Regions from separate parts of the Undibacterium sp. Ji42W genome, predicted to be linked through region 2. Evidence: predicted binding sites of a transcription regulator. Region 2 holds the regulator's gene; each other region holds the start of a gene.
What was found. Region 2 encodes LexA, which represses DNA repair genes until DNA is damaged. Its sites were predicted from a motif close to ACTGTATNNNNATACAGT; they were not measured.

Region 1: ACO0LG_RS05905 (DNA polymerase Y family protein) is a predicted target of LexA. The motif match lies at 2,322-2,339, and genes of this name have one in related genera.
Region 3: ACO0LG_RS26570 (VRR-NUC domain-containing protein) is a predicted target of LexA. The motif match lies at 2,415-2,432, and genes of this name have one in related genera.

What each region holds. Positions count from the first base shown of each region.
Region 1 is NZ_JBMPOV010000002.1:586,449-591,370, reverse strand. It holds gene ACO0LG_RS05915 (PAS domain-containing protein) at 1-1,673, opposite strand, end outside; gene ACO0LG_RS05910 (thioredoxin family protein) at 1,725-2,192, opposite strand; gene ACO0LG_RS05905 (DNA polymerase Y family protein) at 2,504-3,661, shown strand; gene ACO0LG_RS05900 (substrate-binding periplasmic protein) at 3,679-4,452, opposite strand; gene ACO0LG_RS05895 (HD domain-containing protein) at 4,509-4,922, opposite strand, start outside.
Region 2 is NZ_JBMPOV010000011.1:38,181-43,102, forward strand. It holds gene clpX (ATP-dependent Clp protease ATP-binding subunit ClpX) at 1-175, shown strand, start outside; gene lon (endopeptidase La) at 415-2,835, shown strand; gene lexA (transcriptional repressor LexA) at 2,987-3,643, opposite strand; gene rpsF (30S ribosomal protein S6) at 3,909-4,277, shown strand; gene priB (primosomal replication protein N) at 4,306-4,605, shown strand; gene rpsR (30S ribosomal protein S18) at 4,615-4,899, shown strand.
Region 3 is NZ_JBMPOV010000016.1:27,218-32,139, reverse strand. It holds gene ACO0LG_RS26585 (type I restriction endonuclease subunit R) at 1-709, shown strand, start outside; gene ACO0LG_RS26580 (DUF5655 domain-containing protein) at 872-1,810, opposite strand; gene ACO0LG_RS26575 (hypothetical protein) at 1,871-2,236, opposite strand; gene ACO0LG_RS26570 (VRR-NUC domain-containing protein) at 2,456-4,135, shown strand; gene ACO0LG_RS26565 (helicase C-terminal domain-containing protein) at 4,132-4,922, shown strand, end outside.

The DNA.
Region 1 (4,922 bases), on a different contig from region 2:
CGCAATTCATGGCTGACGACGGAAATGAATTCTGTTTTCAAACGGTTCATGCGCAGCCTGTCGCTGATATCCATCGCAAAGGCGACCCAGCCGCGTTCAGAATTTTCCAGATGGCTGAGACCGACCAGAATGGGTACTCCTGTATTCCCGCTTTGCAACAGCATGATCTCGAAAGGGGCGGTGGTGCCAGTGTGTATCAGGTCTTTATAGGCTTGCTGGCAAATCTTCAAATCGTGCGGCGACAGCAAGGTTTCCCAGGCACTGTCCTGGGTCAGCAGGTAATCCCTGTCATAGCCGCTGAACTGGGTAAATACATCATTCACCTCCAGTATCTGACCTGCTTCATTGCCCTGGATAATGCCGATCAGGCTGGAATTCATCAACCTTTGCAGGCGCTGTTCGCTAGTGCGCAAGGCGTCCAGGGTTGCCCTTTGCTCGGTGACGTCTTCTATCATCCAGACGGCACCGCGCACATAGCTTTCAGTCGGCAAGGCACGTCCGGCCACGCGGCCAGTGAATGATTCGCCATTGAAGCGGCGCAAATGCCATTCAAGTTCCACCAGTTCATCAGCCAACAGTCCTGGCGTGACCTGGGCACTGAAGGCTTCATAATCCTCTCGCCCCTGATACAGGAAAGTGGTTTTGACTCCTATCATGGCCTGGGCATCAGGGAAGCGGCATAGTTCTGCCAGTGCCTTGTTGGCCCTGACAATCACGCCATCGCTGACAAACATGATGCCCACAGGGGCATTGGTGATGAGGATTTCCAGTTCCCTGGCCAGCTCTTTATAGCGGTTCTTGTTGGACTCGAGCAGCGCCTGGTTTTGCCTCAGCATTTCTTCGGTCTGCTTGCGCTCGGTGATATCGATGTGGGTGCCGACCATGCGCAAGGGCTTGCCCTTGCTGTCCCATTCAACAATGCTGCCTAGCGACATGATCCAGCGCCATTCGCCTGCCTTGTTTTTTTGCCGGAATTCTGCATGGTAATCAGCACCGCCTTGCGCCGCTGCATGGGCTTTATAGGCGCGTTTCAGATTCGCGACATCATCTGGATGGACACCCGTGCCCCAAAAATAATCCCAGAACTGCTGGGGGTGAGCAAAGTCGCCAGGATCGTAACCCAACATCTGCAAGTATTCAGGACTGAAGCTGCCTTCACCGGATTGCAGGTTGATATCATACAAACCCTGGTTTGAAGCTTTCATGACCAGGCTGCGCTGACGCTCTGCTGCCAGCAGTCTTTGCTCGGTCAGCTTGCGTTCGGTATTGTCACTTAAAAAGCCATGCCACAGCACACTTCCATCAGGCAAGCGTTCCGGGGTAGCATCGCCGACTACCCAGCGGTCCGGCTGGCCAGCTGCAACGATGCGGTATTCCTGATGCCACGGGCTGAGTTCGACAAAGGATTTGCGTACAGCCACGATCATTTTTGGCAAATCATCGGGATGCACTTTGGCAAACATGAAGCTGGCATCTTCACGCAATTGCTCTGCTTTGACGCCAAAAAAGGTTTCTACTGCCTCACTGGCATAGGGCAGGCAAAAGCGAGCGTCTGGATAACGGCGAAATTGATAAAACATGCCCGGCAGGCAGCGGGAAAAATGGGATAGCAGGGCGTGGCTGCGTTGCAATGCCGCCAGCTCGGTTTCTTCTGGCACAAGCTTGGCTGACATTGTAGGTAACTCAGACATGCCCGTTGATCTTTTCCATACCTGTCAAGGCTATCAGTGGTAGAGCGCCGTGATTTCGTCAAAAAAATCGTAGACGCCCTGTTCACTCATCTTGCGTGCATTCGACAATTCACCCCCCTTGGAGGCGAACAAGACGCTATTGTCAGGCCGCAGCAAGACAGCTGCAGGAATGCCTTTCTTGGTAGGATTGCCATAGAAATCCACCAGCTCCTTGTTTTTATCAAACTGGCCGACATTGACTTTAACAGTGATGAACTTGGTAGCCAGCAGCGGTTCGTTCTTGCCATGCATGGATTTGTCGAGTTCCAGGCAGTCTTTGCACCAGTTGGCACCAAAGACGACAAGAACTTTTTTATCTACCTTTTTGGCTTCTGCCAGCGCCTTGTTGATTGCTGCCTGCGCATCGGCTGTTTCGTCATAAGCCTGGGGCGGGGCCGCGCTGGCTGGAGTGACAGCTAATACCAGACTGAATGCAAAAATAAGGGAAAGCAATTTTTTCATCATAGCCTCATCTGAAAATTCAGGGGAATGTAACAAACGTGGTGCCAGAAACTAGCAAATATTGAGTGAGTCTATCTTAGCTTAAACAGCATGTTGCTGTAATTCCTTGTTTCAGGTAAATCTTATTTTGCTGTACGTATATTCAGTTATTTGCAGAATTCAGGATAAAATAAGACATTACCGTCTATGTCTGTCAGTCCTGCTTTGAAAAAGATTATTCAATATGTCTATGATTGTTTTTACGCATGGCTAACAATCACCCATGCTACCGCGTTTCAATGTGATGTATTTCAAGTCCATTATTGCTTGTGATGAATAACAAACCACGCCGGATTGCCCATCTGGACATGGATGCATTTTATGCATCTGTTGAATTGCTAAGATATCCAGAGCTCAAAGGGCAGGCCGTACTCATAGGTGGTGGCTCTTCACATCGCCCGATTCCCAAGGGCGATGGTACACATGAATTTTCGCGCATCAAAGATTATGTCGGGCGAGGAGTCGCTACCACCTCGACTTATGCAGCGCGGGCACTCGGCATATTTTCTGCGATGGGCATCATGAAGGCAGCGAAGCTGGCTCCCGATGTTTATTTACTTCCTACCGACTTTGATTCATATCGCCATTATTCCCGGCTTTTTAAAGAAGCGGTCGGCAAGATTGCGCCCAAAATTGAAAACCGCGGCATAGATGAAATCTATATCGACCTGAGCGACCATCCGCAAGAAACGCGCGAACTGGCGAGCAGCCTGAAGCGGGCCGTCTCCGAGGCAACCAGTCTTACCTGCTCAATTTGTGTCGCTCCCAATAAACTGCTGGCAAAAATTGGTTCTGATCTGGATAAACCTGATGGCCTGACCATCTTGAATATGGAGGACGTGCCAACGCGCATATGGCCGCTACCGGTGAAAAAAGTGAATGGGATAGGCCCAAAATCAACTGAGCGCCTGGCAAGCTTGGGCATCAATACCGTGGGCGAGCTATCAAATGCAGATTTGGGCTTGCTGCAAACGACCTTTGGCAGTAATTATGCTGGGTGGCTGTATAACGCCGCGCGCGGGATTGATGACAGGGAGATTTCGACAGAGTCAGAGCCCAAGGTCATCAGCAGGGAAACCACCTTTGACCGCGACTTGCATGCCGTACATGACAGGGCAGTATTGACCGAAATTTTCACTGATCTCTGCACCCGCCTGGCGATGGATTTAACAACAAAGGGTTACCGCTGCAAAACCGTGGGTATCAAGATCCGTTACACGGATTTTCGTATTTCTACACGCGACATCACCATTCCTGTCGCAACGGCTGACCCTGCCGTCATACGCAGGACGGCCGGGGAATGTTTGCGTAGAGTGGCACTGGAAAACCGCTTTCGCCTGTTAGGCGTCAGGGCTAGTGCCCTGGTGAGAGAGGCGGATGTCAGCAATGAGCGGCAAGTCAGCCAGGGCATGCTGTTTGATAATCTTTGATGCCGGGAACACCTGATTTACGGCTGGGCACTTTGCATTTGCTGGAAATACAGGTTTTCAATTTTCCTCAGATTAATTTTTTCCAGGTAAGGATTGATGAGTTGTTGATATTTTAATCCCCGCTCATTACGCTGGAAGCAGATGTGCAGTGAAAAATTGGTGACTTCCCTGGGATGAAAAACAATGCTGTCCTGGCCGTTTTTCAGGCTGGACTCGGTGATCAGCAACTGCCGCAAAACATCCCTGCTGATGACCACAAGATCGACCCGACCTGCCATCAGTTTGCGTAAATTGCTGATGTCTGATGGTGCCACATCAAGTCTTAACTGCTCTTTTTTGACCTGGGCGTCAAATTCTTCACCATTGGCATAGTCTTGCACCACGCCTATGGTCAGGCCTTTCAGGTCAGCATAATTTTTCCAGTCGAAATGCTTGTCTTTTAACGCAGCCAGGCCGACGATACTATTACCTAACGGGGCTGAAAAATAACAGGTCTTTTCTCTCTCCTTCAAATAAAAGGCAGGAAAATAACCAGCGTAAGCAGGATCATTGAGCCCCAGTTGCACAGCACGGCTCCAGGGAGTGTAACTGATATGGGTATCTATCCCCGCTTGCAAGGCGGCTGCCTTGACGATAACCGATGTCAGCCCTTCATCTGGCAGGTGTGAACCTACGTATGGCGCCCACTCCAGCGATGCCAGTTGCATGACAGGTCTGTCGGCAGCCAGAGACAACGCACCTGACAAACCGGCAGCGATGATAAAAAGAAAACGGAACAACCGTACACTCATGGCATAAAGCTAGCGCGGACAAAAACTGAGTGTAGCGCAAGTATGCCTGGACAACTTTAAGAGATAGTTACATACCTGCTGCGTTCCAGCCTGTCACTGCCGCTAGCGGCAATTGTTTCAAATGCATCATCCAGTGAGGTAAAGATATCCCAGTGCACAACTTGCTTTTGCAATACGATGGCCTGGATCAGTTTCATTTCCAGTTCCGCCTCGCGTTTGCCCTTCCATAACTTGTCTGCTGTAGCGACCGTTAACTCTTCCAGGCTCAGGCCATCCTCTTGCCATTGCGCGTGGCTGACACAACAGCGGGCGATGATACTCTGCACGCCTTGTTCCAGTAGCATTTTTTCACCAGCAGGCTCATGCAGGGAACCGGGTCCATCCAGTTCATTGGGATGCAGGATTTTTCCGGCATCGTGGATGGCGGCACCAAGACATATCAGGTTTGCATCGAACACCAAATCCATTTC
Region 2 (4,922 bases):
TAAAACTGGTGCCCGTGGTTTGCGCTCTATTCTTGAACATGCTTTGCTGGATGTTATGTATGACTTGCCTAGCCACCAGAACGTTGAGAAGGTTGTCATTGATGAAAGTACGATTACCAATGGTGCAAAACCATTGCTGATTTACCATGAGCAGCCAAAAGTATCTGGTGCCTGATGGCATTATTTGTCAATGTGTAATAAAAAATGAGGAGCATGCTCCTCATTTTTTATTTATTTTGCCTTTTTTTAATTTGATTCGAAGTACAATGGATTAACAAAACGATTCTAGCTTCAATCGTAAAGCTACCCGGAGAAGCTCTCTGAGTGGCTTTTTTTATTGTTTTTTCCCAGAATGGGCTTGTGTTTCCGCCCAGTGCGCCAACATTGTTAACCAGTATTTATGAAAGGTGCGCCATGACGACTACTCTGATTACCGAACAAACCCAATTGCCGTTGTTGCCACTGCGTGATGTCGTTGTATTCCCGCACATGGTAATCCCCCTGTTTGTGGGCCGCCCCAAATCCATTAAAGCGCTTGAAGCCGCCATGGATCAAGGCAAGAGCATCATGCTTGCTGCCCAGAAAGCTGCTGCTAAAGACGAACCTTCGGCAGATGACATTTATGAAATCGGCTGTATTGCCAATATTCTGCAAATGCTGAAATTGCCCGATGGCACCGTCAAGGTGCTGGTCGAGGGCTCGCAGCGTGCACGCATCAGCAAGATCCACGATTCTGAATCGCATTTCTTTGCTGATCTGACACCTATTGCCGTCGATGAAGGCGACGAGTCAGAAGTGGAGGCGATGCGTCGTACTATCGTTCAGCAGTTTGACCAATACGTCAAACTGAACAAAAAAATTCCTCCAGAAATTTTGGCATCTCTGTCTGGCATTGATGATGCCGGTCGCCTGGCTGATACCATCGCCGCGCACCTGCCTTTGAAGCTGGAACAAAAACAAGTCATCCTGGAAATTTTTAGCGTGGCCAAACGTCTTGAGCATTTGCTGGGTCAGCTCGAAGGTGAGCTCGATATCCTGCAGGTCGAAAAACGTATCCGTGGTCGCGTCAAGCGCCAGATGGAAAAATCCCAACGCGAGTATTACCTGAACGAACAGGTCAAGGCGATACAAAAAGAGCTGGGCGAGGGTGAAGAGGGCGCTGACATTGACGAGCTGGAGAAAAAAATCCTGGCCGCCAAAATGCCTAAAGAAGCCCGCGACAAAGCACAGAATGAGTTGAAAAAACTTAAGATGATGTCACCGATGTCGGCAGAAGCCACCGTCGTGCGTAATTACATCGACACCATCGTCAATTTGCCATGGAAGAAAAAATCCAAGGTCAATAATGATTTGACGAATGCTGAAAAAGTATTGGAAGACGAACACTTTGGCCTGGATAAGGTCAAGGAACGTATTTTGGAATATCTTGCAGTACAGCAGCGCGTCGACAAGCTGAAGGCGCCAATTCTGTGTTTGGTTGGTCCTCCGGGCGTGGGTAAAACTTCGCTGGGGCAATCCATCGCCCGCGCAACGAACCGTAAGTTTGTGCGCATGGCCTTGGGTGGTGTGCGTGATGAAGCTGAAATTCGCGGACATCGCCGTACTTATATAGGTTCCATGCCAGGCAAGATATTGCAAAGCCTGTCCAAGGTCGGCGTACGTAATCCTTTGTTCTTGCTGGATGAAGTTGACAAGATGGGTGCTGATTTCCGTGGCGACCCATCGTCGGCCTTGCTGGAGGTGCTGGACCCTGAGCAAAATCACACTTTCTCGGATCACTATATCGAAGTTGATTTCGATTTGTCCGATGTAATGTTTGTGGCGACATCCAATTCCTATAATATCCCGCCAGCCTTGCTGGACAGGATGGAAGTCATTCGTCTGTCAGGTTATACCGAAGATGAAAAAACCAGTATTGCCCAGCGTTATTTGTTGCCTAAACAAATCAAGAACAATGGTTTGAAAGAAGGCGAAATCACGGTGGCAGAAAGTGCTTTGCGCGACATCATTCGCTATTACACCCGTGAAGCAGGTGTGCGTTCTCTGGAAAGGGAGATCTCCAAGATTTGCCGCAAGGTAGTGAAGATGCTGTTGTTGAAAAAGACCGAGAAAAAAGCGACTGTCAATTCAAAAAATCTGGATAAATATCTGGGTGTACGTCGCTATGATTTTGGTGTTGCTGTCAAGGATAACCAGATTGGCCAGGTAGTTGGTTTGGCCTGGACTGAAGTGGGCGGTGATTTGCTGACCATAGAAGCCGTTGCCATGCCAGGTAAAGGTGGTGTCATCCGCACCGGAACTTTGGGCGATGTCATGAAAGAATCGATAGAAGCAGCCCGTACTGTAGTACGTAGCCGCGCCAAGCGTCTGGGTATCAAGGCAGACGTTTTCGAGAAAAGTGATATCCACATCCACGTACCAGAAGGCGCAACACCAAAAGACGGTCCATCTGCCGGTATCGCCATGACGACGGCTCTGGTGTCTGTGTTCACTGGCATCCCGGTTCGTGCCGATGTCGCCATGACAGGTGAAATCACACTGCGGGGCGAAGTATTGCCTATCGGTGGCCTGAAAGAGAAATTGCTGGCTGCACATCGCGGTGGTATCAAAACCGTGTTGATACCAGAAGAAAATGCCAAGGATCTGGCCGAAATCCCTGACAATGTCAAAAACAAACTGGAAATCATTCCGGTTCGCTGGATAGACAAAGTCTTGGAAATCGCACTGGAAACCCAGCCCGTTCCTCTGGTCGACGAGCCTGTTCCAGTGGTGGCTGCGGCACCTGCCACAGCACCAACTGAGACACCGGCAGATACTACGGTGGTCAAGCACTAAGTTGTTGCGCTGAAATGAAAAACGTCCGGATATCCGGACGTTTTTTTATGCTTGTCACTTATGAAACTTGCTAATATGCAGTTGCTAATCAGTTTGAGATGCTGCCCGGGCGTGACGTAAACGAGAGGGTAAAACCACGCCCAGGCTGACCTCAAACCCAGTTGCGCATGAGGCCGACAGCCAGACCTTCGAGTGCGAAATCTTCTTCCGTGTCGCCAATCTTGATGACAGGATAATCCGGGTTCTCTGGCATCAGTTCTATCAGGTCGCCAGTTTTCTTATAGCGCTTCACTGTGACATCATTACCCAGACGTGCGACAACGATCTGGCCATTGCGGGCGCTGTCTGCTTTTTTGACTGCCAGTAAGTCACCATCAAATATGCCAGCATCGCGCATGGACATGCCGCGTACCTTCAGTAAAAAATCTGGCTTGGCAGAGAACAGCGCAGGATCTACGTGGTAAGTAGATTCTATATGTTCACTCGCTAGTATCGGAGAACCGGCAGCAACACGACCAACCAGCGGCAGGCTCAGTTGCAGCAGGGCAGGGTGAGGCAGGGCCAGTTGCTTACCTGTGATATGGCTGGACAACTCGGATTCCAGCAGACGTATGCCCCGTGAAGTGCCTGCCGCAATTTCAATGACGCCTTTGCGGGCAAGGGCTTGCAGATGTTCTTCTGCAGCATTGGTTGAGCGGAACCCCAGTTCTGTTGCAATCTCGGCGCGGGTAGGAGGAAACCCAGTGTTTTGAATGGCATCTTTAATCAGGTTCAGGATTTGTTCCTGGCGGGCGGTAAGTTTAAGCATGGTATTTTCTAGTGTTAAGGTGCTGTATATACAAGCAGTCTGTATTTTTATACAGTAAAGCTGAATATGCAAGTCAAAATGACCTCAATTACCTAAAAACGTGAAAAAAATACCTCACTCGCTTGAGATAATTGGCATATAACTTACCTAAGTCACTGATCTAATTGATCAATATGTAAAACTGGGTTATTATTGTCGGCTTTCCTCTTCCCGCACTCGTCTTGACGCCGAGGCGGGCTATTTTTATTGTCCACAAGGAGAATATATGCGTCATTATGAAATCGTATTTATCGTACATCCAGATCAGAGCGAGCAAGTTCCTGCAATGATCGAGCGCTACAAGGCAAGTGTTGTAGCCCGTGGTGGTCAAATCCATCGCGTTGAAGATTGGGGCCGTCGTCAATTGGCTTACATGATTCAAAAATTGGCAAAAGCACACTATGTTTGCTTGAACATCGAATGCGATGCTGAAACTCTGCTCGAGTTGGAAACAGCATTCAAATTCAATGATGCTGTCTTGCGTCACCTGACGGTCAAATTGAAAAAAGCAGAAACAACACCTTCTCCTATGATGAAAGCTGTTCAGAAAGAAGATGCTGCAAAAGCGCAACGTGTTGAAGCGCCTGCTGCTTAATAATTGACAAAGGTCGCGTAAAAAAATAGTGAATCAGCTGAAGCTCGTAGCCCGGATTGTGGAAAAAAGCGCATTGCGCTACACCCCGGCCGGTATCCCGATCGCTTCTGCTACCTTGATGCATAGTTCAGAAACTCGTGAGGCGAACACAGTTCGACAGGTCGAGTTTGAAATTTCTGCAATGGCTGCTGGTGAAATATCCCAGCGTTTTACAGAAGTTGCCCTGGACCAGCCCATGGAATTCACTGGGTTTTTAGCGCGCAAAAATCGCAATAGCAAAAGTCTCGTTTTTCACGTCACTGAATTCGAGACACATTTACTAGATTAGGAGCCAAAAATGGCATTCGGTAAAAAATTCGACAAAAGCAAATTGAAGCAAAAGCGTCAGCAACAAAATCCTTTGTTCAAACGCAAAAAATTCTGCCGCTTCACAGCAGCACATGTAGAAAAAGTTGACTACAAAGACATCGACACACTGAAAGATTTCGTGCAAGAAAACGGCAAAATCATGCCAGCACGTTTGACCGGTACAAAAGCGCTGTATCAACGTCAAGTTGACACTGCAATCAAACGTGCACGTTACCTCGCGTTGCTGCCATACACTGATTTGCACACGGCGTAATTGACGACAAGGTAAAGGAGAAA
Region 3 (4,922 bases), on a different contig from region 2:
CAAGGACATGTTTGAACGCACAAAGAAATTCAATGACGCGGTACTGATTGCCAATGCTGAAAACAGTCTTAAAGACTGCAAGAAAGCCAGGGACGCACTGGAGATTTTTAAAAAAGACCTGGGCACTTTCGTGCGCTTTTATGAATTCATGTCGCAGATCGTTGATTATGACGACAAGGATTTGGAAAAACTCAGCCTGTACGCCCGCAACCTGCGCCCCATGTTGCGAGAAACTATCGTTGATGAAGATGATATCGATTTATCGACCATCTCTTTGAGCCACTATCGCGTATCCAAAATCCGCCAGCAGCATTTGATGCTGAAAGAAGATCAGGAAGAATACAAACTGATGCCAGGTGAAGGCGCAGGCACCGCCAAGGCCAAGGACAAGAAAACTGAATTCTTGTCGCAGATAGTCTACAGGCTAAACGAATTATTCATCACTGACCATTTGACTGATCAGGACATGGTCAATTATTTTTTTACCGTTAGCGACAAGGTCAGGGAGAATTCCAGCGTCATGCAGCAATTCGCCAACAACAGTGCAGAACAAGCCATGCTGGGTGATTTTTCCAAGGCGTTAGACGACGCTATTTTAGACAGCAGCGATGTGCATGAAAACCAAAAAATGCAATTATTATCAGATCCAGTACGCTATGCTGGATTTAAAAAATTGGTTTTTGATTTGATGAGGCGACCAGCATCGTGACTTTCTAAGGTATAGCAAGCAAACTTGCAACAACTATTGCAAATGCTTTATATCGAATATGGAAGAAGTCGTTCGCCGCAAAGCCTGTGAAATTTTAGACATGATTATCTGGAGTTTCCAATTCTCTCCACAGCGTGGAGAGAATTGCGCTGATGAACTGAATCAAAAAGGTTTAGTCACCCTACCCTCATACGCTTGCAATATGAGCGACTTCGCATTTTCAAAGTCATCGCTATTTGAAACCGACACTTCCAAATCACCAGTTCCCCAGTGGCCGCTATTGCTTACGTTCCTGCAATTGGCAGGCATGACAGCAAACTGCTCTGGGTTGACATGCAAATACAACACGATGCGATTCTTTTGCAAAACAACAGTGGCAAAATTTTTCAGTCGCTTGAATGCGGAATACAGCTTGAGTTCTTTTCGCTCTACGTCATCGCCAAGCGAGGCAATGAAGTCCTCAACTGTCGTCAATAATTCCCTTAGATGTGGTGATAATTCATTCAGCCATTCTGCGTATGACTTGTCTGTACTCCTAGGTCGATTGACTGGACTGGCCTCGCTGACAGACTTGTTGATCGTTTTAGGTGTGGGATTGCTGCCACCGTTGGCTTGTTCCAACAGCAGTAAATCTTCACCAAATAAGCGATAGCGTATTAGCTCAATATTGCGATCTATCTGCTGGACTGCATGTGCATCAAACTTGGTAAAGTCAGCGGCTATGCAAACCAGGCGTGGGGCGCTCCAGTCTATGCTGGCTGCGGCAGCATCACCCAATTTTCTAGCGACCAATAGCTGGAACTCTGCCTGGTGATCCATCAACCAATCAAGATAATACAAGCCTTGATTGATGACGTTCTCAGACACAGAACGCTTGTACTCCAAAATCACTGGGCAGGCATTTTCATCCAGGCCGAGCGTATCAATGCGCCCGCCGTGAGTTTTACCGGTACTGTACTCAGATGCCAGAAAACGTATGCGCAGCAGGTTTGTCAGATTATTTTCTATCAGGGTCTGCAAAGGCCGCTCAAGGCCGGATGCATCGCCTTGCAACATGTTGGCTTTGCCATCGCTCAGGCGGAATAAGCTGATTTCACTCATTTTATTTTGTTGTCTTTTAAAGTAGCAATTGACGCATTATCAGAGCGAAGCGCCAATAACTCAATACCTATGCTCATCCACCAAATGCTTGTTAAAGCTGTACTTGCTGCCACCTTGCAGTACGTCGGTCAGGCGTTTGGGGTTGGCGGATGAGATGAAGATGTCGGCGATGCCGTCCTTGACGCGGAACTTGGTCGCGGGGCTGAGGATGTTGTTGGCTTTGATCATCAGGTGGCGGATGATTTTGGCTTTTTCGCTGCAGATGAGGAAGTGGTTTTCTTTTCTGAAGTTGGTCAGGGGGATGTTGAGCCACCAGCCTTCGTCGGTGCCGTAGCGGACGACTTGGGAGAATTGGGTGTTGCCTTCGTTGAGGACGTTGGCTTGCAGGGAATCGTTGGCGATTTGGATGGCTTCGGCTTTGTTCATTTTTGTCTTCTTTGGCGTTTGGGTTGGGGAAGCAGTAGTTAAATTGCTACTGGGTCTGCGATGGAAATCCATCCCTGTCCCTGCCTTTCCCTTAATGGCGGTATTTTAACCGTTGCAGCTTCAATACAGACGGAATTGGCCACAGTTCTCGTTTACCCTTCATCCCACATTGCGTTAAACTGTATGCATATACAGTTATTTAAACGCTCTCCCTGCCCCATGCTTGCCAATCTGGATAATCCTTTTTACTACCTTGAAAACTTCCAGGCCGTGCTGGACTGGGTGGGTGGGCGCTATGCGGATTTGCTGGCTGATGATGAGCAAGAATTTATTGCACAGTTTGGTAGCCTGCCGCAAGCTTCGCGAGCTTTATTTGTGCGGATGGTGATGCGCAAGGGTTGTGTGTTCAGGGCCAGCAAGCTGGTGTATGGCGAGATTGGTGAAATGAGGGCTGCCATGCAGGCGCTGGAGGATGTGGGCTGGGTGCAGGCTGATCCTGTGGTCGATATTGCTGGTTTGTTTGATTTGCTGCAAAAGCCTGAGCTGGCGCTGGTGTTGGCGATGAAGCCTGGTGAAAAGAAATTGCCCAAGGCTGAGCAACTGAGCGTGTTTAGCTTGCGGCATACGGGTAGCCAGGCTTTTTCTGCCTGGTGTGCGGGGGCCGAGGGTACTGTGAGTGCCTTGGACGATGTGGCTTATCAGGTGCTGAACAAGGATTTGTGTGACCGTTTACGGTTGCTGTTTTTTGGCAATCTGTATCAGGACTGGTCTGAGTTTGTGTTGTCTGACCTGGGTATTTTCCAGTATGAGAAGGTGGAGTTTTCTGCTGCTTCGCGTGGCTTTGGCAAGCGGGCGGATATCGATGCTTATCTGGCTTTGCATGCCTGTCGTGAGGCTTTTCATGCGGAGCAGCCTGTGCCTGAGGTGCTGGCGCAACTGGCTGCGACTGGTTTGCATGCATTGGACAATGCCTGGCTGGCAAGCCGCCGTAACCGCTTGTTGTATCAGATTGGCGAGTACGTTGAAAAGCAAAAGGACTGGGCGCTGGCGCAGCAAGTGTATGCGGGCTGCACTTACCCTGGTGCGCGCTTGCGGGCCATACGTGTGCTGGAGAAAAGCGAACAGACGCAGGCTGCCTATGATTTGCTGACGCTGGCACAGCAAGCGCCTGAGAGTGAGGCAGAACATCAGCAGATGTTGCGTATTGCACCGCGCCTCAGTCGCAAGCTTGGGTTGGCTAAAGTTACCAAAGCGGCTCGTACATCACCGACAGAACTGACCTTGCGCCTGCCCTTCCCGCAAGAGGATTATGTGGTCGAGTATGTGGTGCGAGACCATTTACATAGTGATGATGCGCCGGTGTTTTATGTGGAGAATGCGCTTATCAATTCCCTGTTTGGTTTGTTGTGCTGGCCTGTGATTTTCAAGGCGATACCGGGGGCGTTTTTTCATCCTTTCCAGCGTGAGCCGGTGGATTTGTTGAGTGCGGATTTTCAAACGCGGCGGGCAGATGATTTTGCTGCCTGTTTTGCGCAACTGGAGTCAGGTGCTTATCACCAGACCATACGGCAAACGTATGCGGCCAAGTCTGGCTTGCAATCGCCCTTTGTGTTTTGGAGCACGCTGCCTGAGGATTTGCTAGACATGGCGCTGGCATGCATACCACCACATCATCTGAAACATAGTTTTGAGCGCATCTTGCTTGATATACGCGCCAATCGTAATGGCTTTCCTGACCTGATACAGTTTTGGCCGCAAGAGCAGCGCTACCAGATGATAGAGGTCAAAGGGCCTGGAGACAAATTGCAGGATAACCAGAAACGCTGGCTGGACTTTTGTGCTAGGCATGATATGCCAGTGGCCGTTTGTTACCTGGAGTGGCAAGAGGTTGGGCAGTGAACACGACAAGCCTAGCCAGCTATACGGTGGCCGTGCGTGCCTTGTGCGAGTTCACGGCAAAACAAGGTGACCTGGATTTGCGCTTTACGCCCTCGCCCACTGCCGAGCAGGGCATGGCCGGGCATGCAACGGTGGCCTTGCGTAGAAACAGTAGTTACCAGCGTGAAGTGAAGCTGGACGGCCAGCATGGCAGCTTGCATGTGCGTGGCCGTGCTGATGGTTATGACCCTGATTTGCAGCAGATAGAAGAGATAAAGACTTATCTGGGCGACTTGCATGCCATGCCAGATAATCACCGTCATTTGCATTGGGCGCAGGCTAAGGTGTATGGGCATTTGCTATGTCAGAAACTAGGCTTACAACAGATCAGCGTCGCACTGGTGTATTTCAATATACAAAGCCAGAAAGAGACGGTGTTGCAGCAAGAGCTGAGTGCGGCTGAATTGGCAGATTTTTTTGCTTTGCTGTGTGGCCGCTTTATCGCGTGGGCAGAGCAGGAAGTGGCGCACCGCATTGCACGGGATCTGGCTTTGGGTACGATGGTCTTTCCACATGAGAATTTTCGGCCAGGGCAAAGGCAACTGGCCGAAGCGATGTACAAAGCCAGCAAGCGCGGCTGTTGTCTGCTGGCGCAAGCGCCGACTGGCATAGGCAAAACCATAGGCAGTTTGTTCCCCTTGTTAAAGGCGGCGGCAGAGCACAAGCTGGACAAGATTTTTTATCTGACCGCAAAATCATCGGGGCGACAACTGGCTTTGCATGCGCTGGGCAATATCCAGAACAGCAC